One region of the Shewanella sp. HL-SH8 genome, then DNA from elsewhere that is predicted to be linked to it. Evidence: predicted binding sites of a transcription regulator. Region 1 holds the regulator's gene; the other holds the start of a gene.

Region 1 (4,950 bases):
CAGAACGCATGCAGCAGTCATTACTTGATGCTTCACAGAAACAAGAAATGGTCGGTCAGCCAGCCATTTTATTGACATCAGGCATGCTACGTTCAACTCTGTCACGATTTGTTAAGTACACTATTCCAAATTTAAGGGTAATTTCGTATCAAGAAATTCCAGATGAGAAACAGATACGGATTGTTTCATCTGTTGGCCAATAGTGATAACGTCAGATAAAAGAGGTGCGTAAGTGAAAATTAAACGATTTTTTGCCAAAGATATGCGCGCAGCATTAGCGCAAGTAAAAGAGACCCTTGGCTCTGACGCTGTCATTATGTCGAATAAAAAAGTGGCAGGCGGGATCGAGATTGTCGCCGCCGTTGATTACGATGAGCCTAAGGCGAGTGCCGCTATGGCGGCACCGACTCCAGGCTTTATGGATCTAAGTGAGGATCGCGTATCACTTGCATCTAACTCTGTAATCAAGGCAAAGACAAAAATTAATCCACCGCCAGCGGCAGATTCATTACAAGCGTTGTTAGAGAAACAACAAAGCCGCTTAAGTCAGCAAATGCCTCCTAAAAAAGATGACTCTGATTTACCTGAATGGGCGCGCCAATTACAAGGCGTGACAGCTGAGGCGAAGCCAGCTAAACCCCAATATCAGCAACAAGCTGGATTTGATAAGCAGTCAAAAAATAATAAGGTCAGTTCGACCGAAATGGATGCGCTTCGTGAAGAAATGGCTTCATTACGTAACTTACTGACTCATCAAGTATCTTCATTGATGACTGAACAAAAAAAGCGGAAAGATCCTGTGGGTGCTATGCTTGAAAGTAAACTACTTGCTGCAGAGTTTTCAGCACCCGTTTCAGCTAAACTTTCATCTTTGAGTCAACACTATAATCCAGCGGAATTAGTGCGTTCATTACCACAAAGTTTGGCTAACTTACTTGATAACCAAGGTGATGATATTGTAAAGCGCGGAGGCGTTGTGGCTTTTGTTGGACCAACTGGTGTTGGTAAAACGACATCTCTGGCAAAAATTGCTGCACGTTTTGCAGCACAACATGGTGCAGATCAAGTTGCACTTATTACAACGGATCATTATCGTATTGGCGCCTATGAGCAATTAGCAACTTATGGCAAAATAATGGGTTGTCCAGTAAAGCAAGCACATGATGTCACCGAGCTAGAACAGATTTTGTACCAATTTAGAAGTCGCAAGTTAGTACTTATAGATACAGCGGGTATGGGGCAACGTGATATGCGTCTTTATCAACAACTTGATAATTTGACAGCAAACAGTAGGATCCCAATTCGCAGCTATTTAGTGATGTCGGCAACAGGGCAACGCAGGGTATTACAAGACGCGGTTAATCATTTTAAACGCATTCCATTAGCGGGTGTAATTTTAACCAAATTAGATGAATCTGTATCAATTGCAGGTGCATTGAGCGTTCTGATACAAAATGAGTTACCATTAAGCTATGTGACTGATGGCCAACGTGTTCCTGAAGACATAAAAGTAGCAGATACTTTAGCTCTGGCTAAGCAAGCTTTAGCCGCGTTAAATGAAACAGAACAAGTAATTTCTCAAGACACAAGCGCATGGTCGAATGAAATGACTTATGCATTCGAGTAAGAATATGACCCGTGATCAAGCAAGTGGTTTACGTATGATGAATCAACCAAATAACGAAAAAGTTAAAGTAATTGCCGTATCCGGTGGAAAAGGTGGGGTAGGAAAAACCAGTGTTTCTATAAACACTGCCGTTGCCCTAGCGGAAAAAGGTAAACGTGTTTTAGTATTAGATGCGGATCTTGGTTTAGCTAACGTTGATGTGATGTTAGGAATTCGTGCCGAGAAAAATTTATCTCATGTTTTATCTGGCGATGCCGAATTAGACGATATCATTGTTCGAGGCCCTAAAGGTATTGGTATTGTTCCTGCAACGTCTGGAAGCAGAGCTATGGTTGAATTAACCCAGGCTCAACATGCAGGATTAATTCGTGCTTTCAGTGAGATGCGTACACAGTTTGACATATTAATTGTCGATACCGCGGCAGGTATTTCAGATATGGTACTGAGTTTCTCAAGGGCATCACAAGATGTATTAATTGTGGTATGCGATGAACCGACATCTATTACAGATGCCTATGCACTGATAAAAATATTAAGCCGTGAACACGGTGTATTTCATTTCAAAATTGTGGCTAATATGGTACGCAGTTTACGTGAAGGAATGGAATTGTTTGCTAAACTAAGTAAAGTAACGGATCGGTTTTTAGATGTTGCTTTAGAGCTAGTTGCAACCGTGCCATTTGATGAGAATTTGCGTAAGTCTGTGCGAAAGCAAAAGTTAGTTGTTGAGGCGTATCCAAAGTCGCCATCAGCCATTGCTTATCACGGCCTGGCAAATAAAATTATGAGCTGGCCAGTTCCACAACAGCCGGGTGGACACTTAGAGTTTTTTGTTGAACGTTTAGTCCAACGCAAAGAAACACAAGAGGATAGAGTGAGTGAATAAAGCCGCCGCGTATACTCAGTTCGATAATAAAACATCCGTTGTTGAACAGTATGCACCGCTGGTAAAAAGAATTGCACATCATATGTTGGCGCGATTACCTGCTTCAGTGCAACTCGACGACTTGCTACAGTCTGGCATGATAGGGTTACTTGAAGCGTCATCAAAATTTGATGACACCAAAGGGGCTAAGTTTGAAACCTTTGCAGGCATTCGGATACGCGGTGCTATGATTGATGAAATCCGCCGTGGTGATTGGGTTCCTCGTTCAGTTCATCGCAATAATCGCCGGGTTGCGCAGGTTATTGACGAACTAGAGCAAGGATTGGGACGTGATGCTCGTGACACAGAAATTGCAGAAAAACTTGATATGTCGCTCAATGAGTACCATCATATTTTAAATGATGTTTCTGTTGGGAAAATCATAGGCATAGAAGATTTAGGTATTTCGCAAGATGTGTTAGTCACAGATGATGGAATACCAGATGATAATTTTGAAGCATTAGCTGAAACGCAATTTAAATCAGCGCTGGTGGAAGCAATTAAAACCTTACCAGAAAGAGATGCATTAGTACTTTCACTGTACTATGACGAAGCGTTAAACTTAAAAGAAATCGGTGCAATTCTTGAAGTAAGCGAATCTAGGGTTAGTCAGATATTAAGTCAGGCTATGCTTAGATTAAAAGGCAAACTCAAGCATTGGACACAACAATAATTATTAATTAGAGCACTAGAGTGTCAGCTCACCGGAGGAAACCTTGGACAAGAATATGAAGATTCTTATTGTTGACGACTTTTCAACAATGCGACGTATCATAAAGAACTTGTTGCGAGACTTGGGATTCAATAATACCCAAGAAGCAGATGATGGATCAACAGCCTTACCTATGTTGCAAAAAGGTGATTTTGACTTTGTTGTAACAGATTGGAATATGCCTGGTATGCAAGGTATTGATTTGCTGAAGGCTATTCGTGCCGATGATTCATTAAAACATTTACCTGTTTTGATGGTTACGGCAGAAGCTAAGCGTGAGCAAATTATTGCAGCCGCCCAAGCAGGTGTGAATGGATATGTTGTTAAACCTTTCACAGCGGCTACCCTTAAAGAGAAATTAGATAAAATTTTTGAACGTCTCGCTTAAGCAAGGATAAGTTATGCAGCCAATAATATCGGGGTTAATTACTCTCGAGCAGGCCCAGCAACTTGTCGAACTGCTTACTGCGGGGGAGCAAGATCAAGCTGACGACGTTGTTAGAGAACTCGCTACACCAATACAGCGTGAATTATTTGAAGAAGTCGGGAAATTAACACGTCAACTTCATAGTGCACTTCAAGATTTTCAGGTAGATAACCGTTTATCAGAATTAGCCAAGGTTGAAATACCGGATGCTAAAGAGAGATTAAATTACGTTATTGATATGACAGAACAAGCTGCAAATAAAACCATGGATGCAGTTGAAGAATGTTTACCTTTGGCCGATACAATAATTACCAATATAAAATCTGTTACCCCTATGTGGGATAAGTTAATGCGTCGAGACATAGAGTTGAGTGAGTTCAAAAAACTTTGTCATGATGTTCAGCAGCTTATGTCACATAGTGAACACGATACAACCCGTTTACGACAATTACTAAATGAAATACTGATGGCGCAGGATTTTCAAGACTTAACAGGGCAAATGATCCGTCGAGTTATCGACTTAGTTCGCGAAGTCGAAAATAATCTAGTCTCTATGTTGACAGTATTTGGTGATTATACGCCGCAACCGGAAACTGTTAAAAAAGAGAATAAAATAGAGGCAGAGGGCCCAATTATGCACGCAGAATTGCGTGATGACGTGGTCGCAGGTCAAGATGAAGTTGATGATTTGCTATCCAGTCTGGGTTTCTAATTAGGAGTCAGTTGAATGTCATTTGATGTTGATGAAGAGATACTCCAGGACTTTTTGGTAGAGGCTGGTGAGATTTTAGAGCTTCTTCAAGAGCAGTTAGTTGCGCTTGAAAATAATCCTGATGACAGTAATTTGTTGAATGCTATTTTTCGCGGTTTCCATACTGTAAAAGGTGGAGCTGGTTTTTTAAGTTTGAAACCTATGGTAGACGTCTGCCATGAAGCGGAAAATACCTTCGATCTATTGAGAACCGGCAAACGGAGTGTTAATGCAGAATTGATGGATATCATTTTGCAGGCAGTTGATGCTATTAACATTATGTTTGCCCAAACTCAGCAAGGCGAAGAACAAGATCCTGTTGAAGTCGAACTACTTAATAAATTGAAGCTACTCAGTTCGGGTGCACCTTTGCCATCAGAAATGGGCGGGCAGAGTGAAGAGCTGATTCAAGAGTCAGTAGAAGAACTCGTAGAGGAAATCGCGCCTGTCAATCAACCAGAATTCATTGAAGACAATGTTAGCGCTGACACTAATATTGACGAAATAA
Region 2 (4,950 bases), 1.3 Mb from region 1:
GTGACAATGCTGCAGCAAACGCCCCCAGTAGGGCATAACTTAAGGCTATTTGAGCACCGCCACCTAAACCATCGTTAAAAGCGGAAATTGTTTGTTGTATATCAAGCCCACCGACAAGGCCGGCAACTAAAGCGCTTATTGTCAGTGCAATTACCACATTTACTCGAACAAAACTCAATGCAAGCATTAAGCAAACAGATATCACCACAGCATTCATATTTTTTAATTCTATTTATTATAAGTATTAAGGCGTTTATTTATGCCGTTATTTACTTTGCTTGTCCAGTAAAGCCTTTATTTTATTAGTGTATCAATAGCATGCAGTGCCTATCGCGTGCGTCAATGTTAAAGAATCAGGCCAAAATGTCATCTGTTGTAAGCCATTTTTAGTTATTTGTTTTTAAAACCTTAAAAATAGTAAGGCTGTGATGAGGGGTTTTTCAGCAGGTAAAACAAAATTCATTCGAAACCTCTTATCGGGGGCGCAAATAAAAGGTATGGTATAGCACATTGTGGAAGGGTGAACATTGCACCTTCTTTTAGAATTTTAACAAGCCATTAATGGAGATATAAAATGAGCGTATTAGTAGGCCGTCCAGCCCCAGACTTTACCGCAGCAGCAGTATTAGGTTCAGGCGAAATTGTTGACAACTTTAACCTTGCTTCGGCAACTAAAGGTAAGCCAACGGTTATCTTTTTCTATCCTTTAGATTTCACTTTCGTGTGTCCATCAGAGCTAATTGCTTTTGATCACCGTATGGAAGAGTTCACCAAGCGTGGTGTTGAAGTTATTGGTGTGTCTATTGACTCACAGTTCACTCACAACGCATGGCGTAACACTCCAGTAGACAAAGGTGGTATTGGCCAAGTTAAATACACTTTAGTTGCTGACGTTAAGCATGAAATTTGTAAAGCATACGATGTTGAACATCCAGAAGCAGGTGTTGCTTTCCGTGGTTCATTCCTTGTAGACAAAGAAGGTCAAGTACGTCACCAGGTGGTTAACGATTTACCATTAGGCCGTAACGTTGACGAAATGCTACGTATGATCGATGCACTTCAATTCCACGAAGAGCACGGTGAAGTATGTCCAGCAGGTTGGTCTAAAGGTGATAAAGGCATGACAGCTAGCACTGATGGTGTTGCTTCATACTTAAAAGATCACTCTGACAAGCTATAATCTTCGCTTGTTGAATATCAAAAAAGCTGCCTAGGCAGCTTTTTTTGTTTCTGTAACTTAAATAAAGTTAAGCTAAACCGCACATCTGCTTCGTTCAGTCGTCTGTATCACTATTGTCAGTATCATCATCTGACTCATCCATAATCGCCAACGGCCAACCGCCAAGGGTTTTCCAGCGATTAACGATATAACAAAAAAGTTCAGCGGTACGTTCAGTATCATACAGTGCTGAATGAGCTTCTTTATTATCAAAATCAATGCCAGCCATTTTACACGCTTTAGCCAATACCGTGTGGCCAATAGCTAATCCGGCAAGGGACGCTGTGTCAAAACTGGCAAAGGGATGAAACGGTGAGCGCTTTAAACTATTTCGCTCGATACATTGATTAACAAAACCAAGATCAAATGCCGCATTATGTGCGACAACAATACTGCGATGACAGCCAACCGCTTTTTGAGCCTTTTTAACTTCTTTAAATATTTCTAAAAAAGCGGACTTCTCATCAACAGCACCCCTAAGCGGGTTGGTAGGGTCAATCCCATTGAATGCTAATGCAGCGGGTTCAAGGTTTGCACCTTCAAATGGCTCAATGTGGTAATGAAGGGTTTTATCTAAGCTTATAAAGCCGTCATCATCCATTTTTAGCATGGTAACTGCGATTTCAAGCAATGCATCTGTATTAGCATTAAATCCTGCTGTTTCAACATCAATCACCACAGGAAAATAACCGCGAAATCGATATTTAAATTTATTGCTGTTGCAGATGTCACTCATGTAATTCTATTACCCCATTAAACCTGAATATTATTGTCACCATTAAAGACCGGCCTGCGCCTATTGTGACAGATAGGCCGTGCATTATACCCAAACTGTCTTAATATGCTCGTTTCAGTGATAATTTAAACTTAAGAAAAAGATTTAGCCGCCGATATATTAACAGGTAATAAAATCGACAGGTGACACCATGTGGCAAAAAATCATATTAGTATCCAGTTTGTGTATCAGTGCTTCTGCAAGTGCTGATCTACGTCACTATGTTGCCTCCCTTGAAAACTCTGCCTGGCGTGTAGGTGAAAATACCCCTATTGAATGTCGACTAGAGCATGATATACCAGATTACGGCAAAGCTATTTTTTCCAGTAAATCTGGAAAAGATCTTAACTTACTCTTTACGCTTGATATGTGGGCAAAGCCAGACGCGGTTACCAATGCTAAATTAATCAGCCGAGCACCGACCTGGCGCCCAGGTGATGCATCAAAAGAAATCATCGCATTAAAGTATCAAAAACAATTTAACGGTGAAGTCCCTAAAAAAGCTGCCTGGACTATGCTAAATGAATTAAGCCAGGGCCGTCAGCCTACGTTTTATTATGCTGATTGGTATGATGCATCAAGTAAAGTTGCAGTCGGAATTTCAGCGGTGAACTTTGCCAGCAAGTATCGTGAGTTTCGCTCATGCTTGGCTAATTTATTACCCTACAGTTTTGATGACATTGCATTCACGGTATTAAACTACCAAGAGGGTGGAACCGAGTTAACTCGTTTTTCAAATTATCAGCTTAAAAAAGTACAAGAATATTTATCATATGACCCGAATATCGAGTTAGTGGTGGTTGATGCCTATACCGACAGCTATGGCGGACGTTCAATTAACCAAAAAGTCTCAGAAAAACGTGCTGATTCAGTTAAAAGTTTATTAATCGCCAGTGGTATCTCACAAGACCGTATCACCACAGAAGGGCATGGTGAAAAACGTCACGTGGCTGGTAATGACTTAGCGTCAGAGCGACAAACAAACCGCAGAGTCGTGATTAGAATAACTAAACCTATATAGTGCTGTTAATTATTACTTAGAAAATACACAGACCTTAATTCGTTTCAAAGTAACGATAGCCATTAATCTGTAGCATTAGCCTGAATCATGTTCAGGCTTTTTTGTATGTGTTTGAAGGTAAATTTTAGACAAAAAAAACCCACTCAAACCGAGTGGGCTAAATAATTTGCAATCAACAAATTTAAGGAAGGAAGTCAAGCATAAGAACTGGAGATAAGTTAAGGTTTCACAAACACTAACTTTAAGTTCATTGTTTTCTCATCAAATCGATGTGTCCTGAAAACAAGTTCATAATAGATTTATTACTCTAAATGCACAAGATAGATTTTTTCCACTTTCACATTAGTTTTTTTAATGGATGATTGTGCTGGTTTTGAATTAAAAATGGTCCTTAAATAGCACTAGGGTAGGTTTTGTTGAGATAATTAGTATTTGAGTGAATAAATATTCGGATAAGTTGAATTGTTTTTTAAAAGTAAATGTTAATAGCTTTGGTAAAGTGATCATTTACCTGAAAAAATAAGCTTTTATTGATTCACTTTATTTTAAATACGATCGGTTTTAATACTTTTGACTGGCAAAGCATAGCGATATCCTGCTTTTTGAAATTAATATTTAACTAAGCTGCAATTTGTATCATTAAATGCGATGACTTCATCTAGTTAAGATTCATTTTTTGGGTTGTTTGAAGGCCAGAAAACATTAAAAAATCTTCATCTAAGTTGGTTAAACCCCAGATAATGCAATTTAACACTGTTATGCTCGAAATAAAGTCTGTTTTTAGCGGGTGAGATGATTCACAACTGCCTTGCTACTCGGTATAGTATGCAAAATTTTGTAAGTAAAGAACGAGTCTTAAAATGACGTTTAATTGGCCCGTAACAGTGTACTATGAAGACACCGATGCTGGTGGCGTTGTTTATCATTCAAATTACTTAAACTTCTTTGAAAGAGCACGCACCGAATGGCTTAAATCAATGGGCGTTAGTCAAACTAAATTATTGGCTGATGACATTGCTTTTGTTGTTAAACGTGCAGAATTAGATTTTCGCCGCGCGGCAAAGTTTGAACAGGATTTTATAGTTGAATCCTCTATATCGTCATTGAAAAAAGCGTCGTTGGTGTTCCAACAGCGTTTAATTGATGAGCTAGGTGAATGCTATTGTGAGGCAACAGTGATAGTCGCTTGTGTGTCCTTATCAAAAATGCGTCCCATAGCCATCCCAGAATTTATCGTTCAGGAGTTTAAGAGTGCACGCTGATATGTCTTTTATTGGTTTGTTTTTACAAGCCAGTGTGTTGGTAAAGCTAGTTATGTTTACTTTGTTAGGTTTATCTATTGCATCTTGGGCGGTGATCATTCAACGCCGATCAATGCTGAATTCAGCACGGGTAAAATCCGCGCGTTTTGAAGATACCTTTTGGTCCGGTGTCGACTTAAACCGCTTATACAAAGAACTAACCGCCAGAGGCGAAAGCATTGCTGGCCTAGAAGCAATGTTTGTTGCAGGCTTTAAAGAATACTCAAGAGTGATCAAAGTTAACAGTAAGTCACCAGATGCTGTAATGGAGGGCACATCTAGAGCCATGCGCGTGAGTTTGTCACGTGAGATGGAAAAACTGGAAAACAATTTACCTATGCTAGCCACAATCGGTTCAACCAGTCCTTATATCGGATTGTTTGGTACCGTATGGGGAATCATGAACTCGTTTATCGCCTTAGGTACAGTAGAAAACGCTACATTGGCCATGGTTGCACCTGGTATTGCTGAAGCACTGATTGCAACCGCTATGGGTTTATTTGCCGCTATTCCAGCTGTTGTTGCCTATAACCGTTTTGCTACACAAGCTGAAAAGCTAGAGATGGCCTACGCAAACTTTATGGAAGAGTTTTCTAACATTTTACAGCGCCAAGCCTATAGTGAAAAGGAAGCG

What was found. The regulator FliA, encoded in region 1, starts transcription of late flagellar genes. The targets are predictions, from matches to a motif close to CTAAAGNTNNNNNNNNNNNNGCCGATA.
Region 2: a site for FliA is predicted at 2,086-2,112, ahead of ACRWQN_RS13595 (flagellar protein MotY). Genes of this name have one in related genera too.

The regions. Positions count from the first base shown of each region.
Region 1 is NZ_CP195039.1:1,799,244-1,804,193, forward strand. Features, by position in the region: gene flhA (flagellar biosynthesis protein FlhA) at 1-203, shown strand, start outside; gene flhF (flagellar biosynthesis protein FlhF) at 233-1,627, shown strand; gene ACRWQN_RS08040 (MinD/ParA family protein) at 1,632-2,513, shown strand; gene ACRWQN_RS08045 (RNA polymerase sigma factor FliA) at 2,506-3,225, shown strand; gene cheY (chemotaxis response regulator CheY) at 3,269-3,652, shown strand; gene ACRWQN_RS08055 (protein phosphatase CheZ) at 3,666-4,403, shown strand; gene ACRWQN_RS08060 (chemotaxis protein CheA) at 4,419-4,950, shown strand, end outside.
Region 2 is NZ_CP195039.1:3,083,912-3,088,861, reverse strand. Features, by position in the region: gene ACRWQN_RS13610 (Na+/H+ antiporter family protein) at 1-217, opposite strand, end outside; gene ACRWQN_RS13605 (peroxiredoxin) at 575-1,180, shown strand; gene rnt (ribonuclease T) at 1,275-1,955, opposite strand; gene ACRWQN_RS13595 (flagellar protein MotY) at 2,146-3,015, shown strand; gene ybgC (tol-pal system-associated acyl-CoA thioesterase) at 3,876-4,277, shown strand; gene tolQ (protein TolQ) at 4,267-4,950, shown strand, end outside.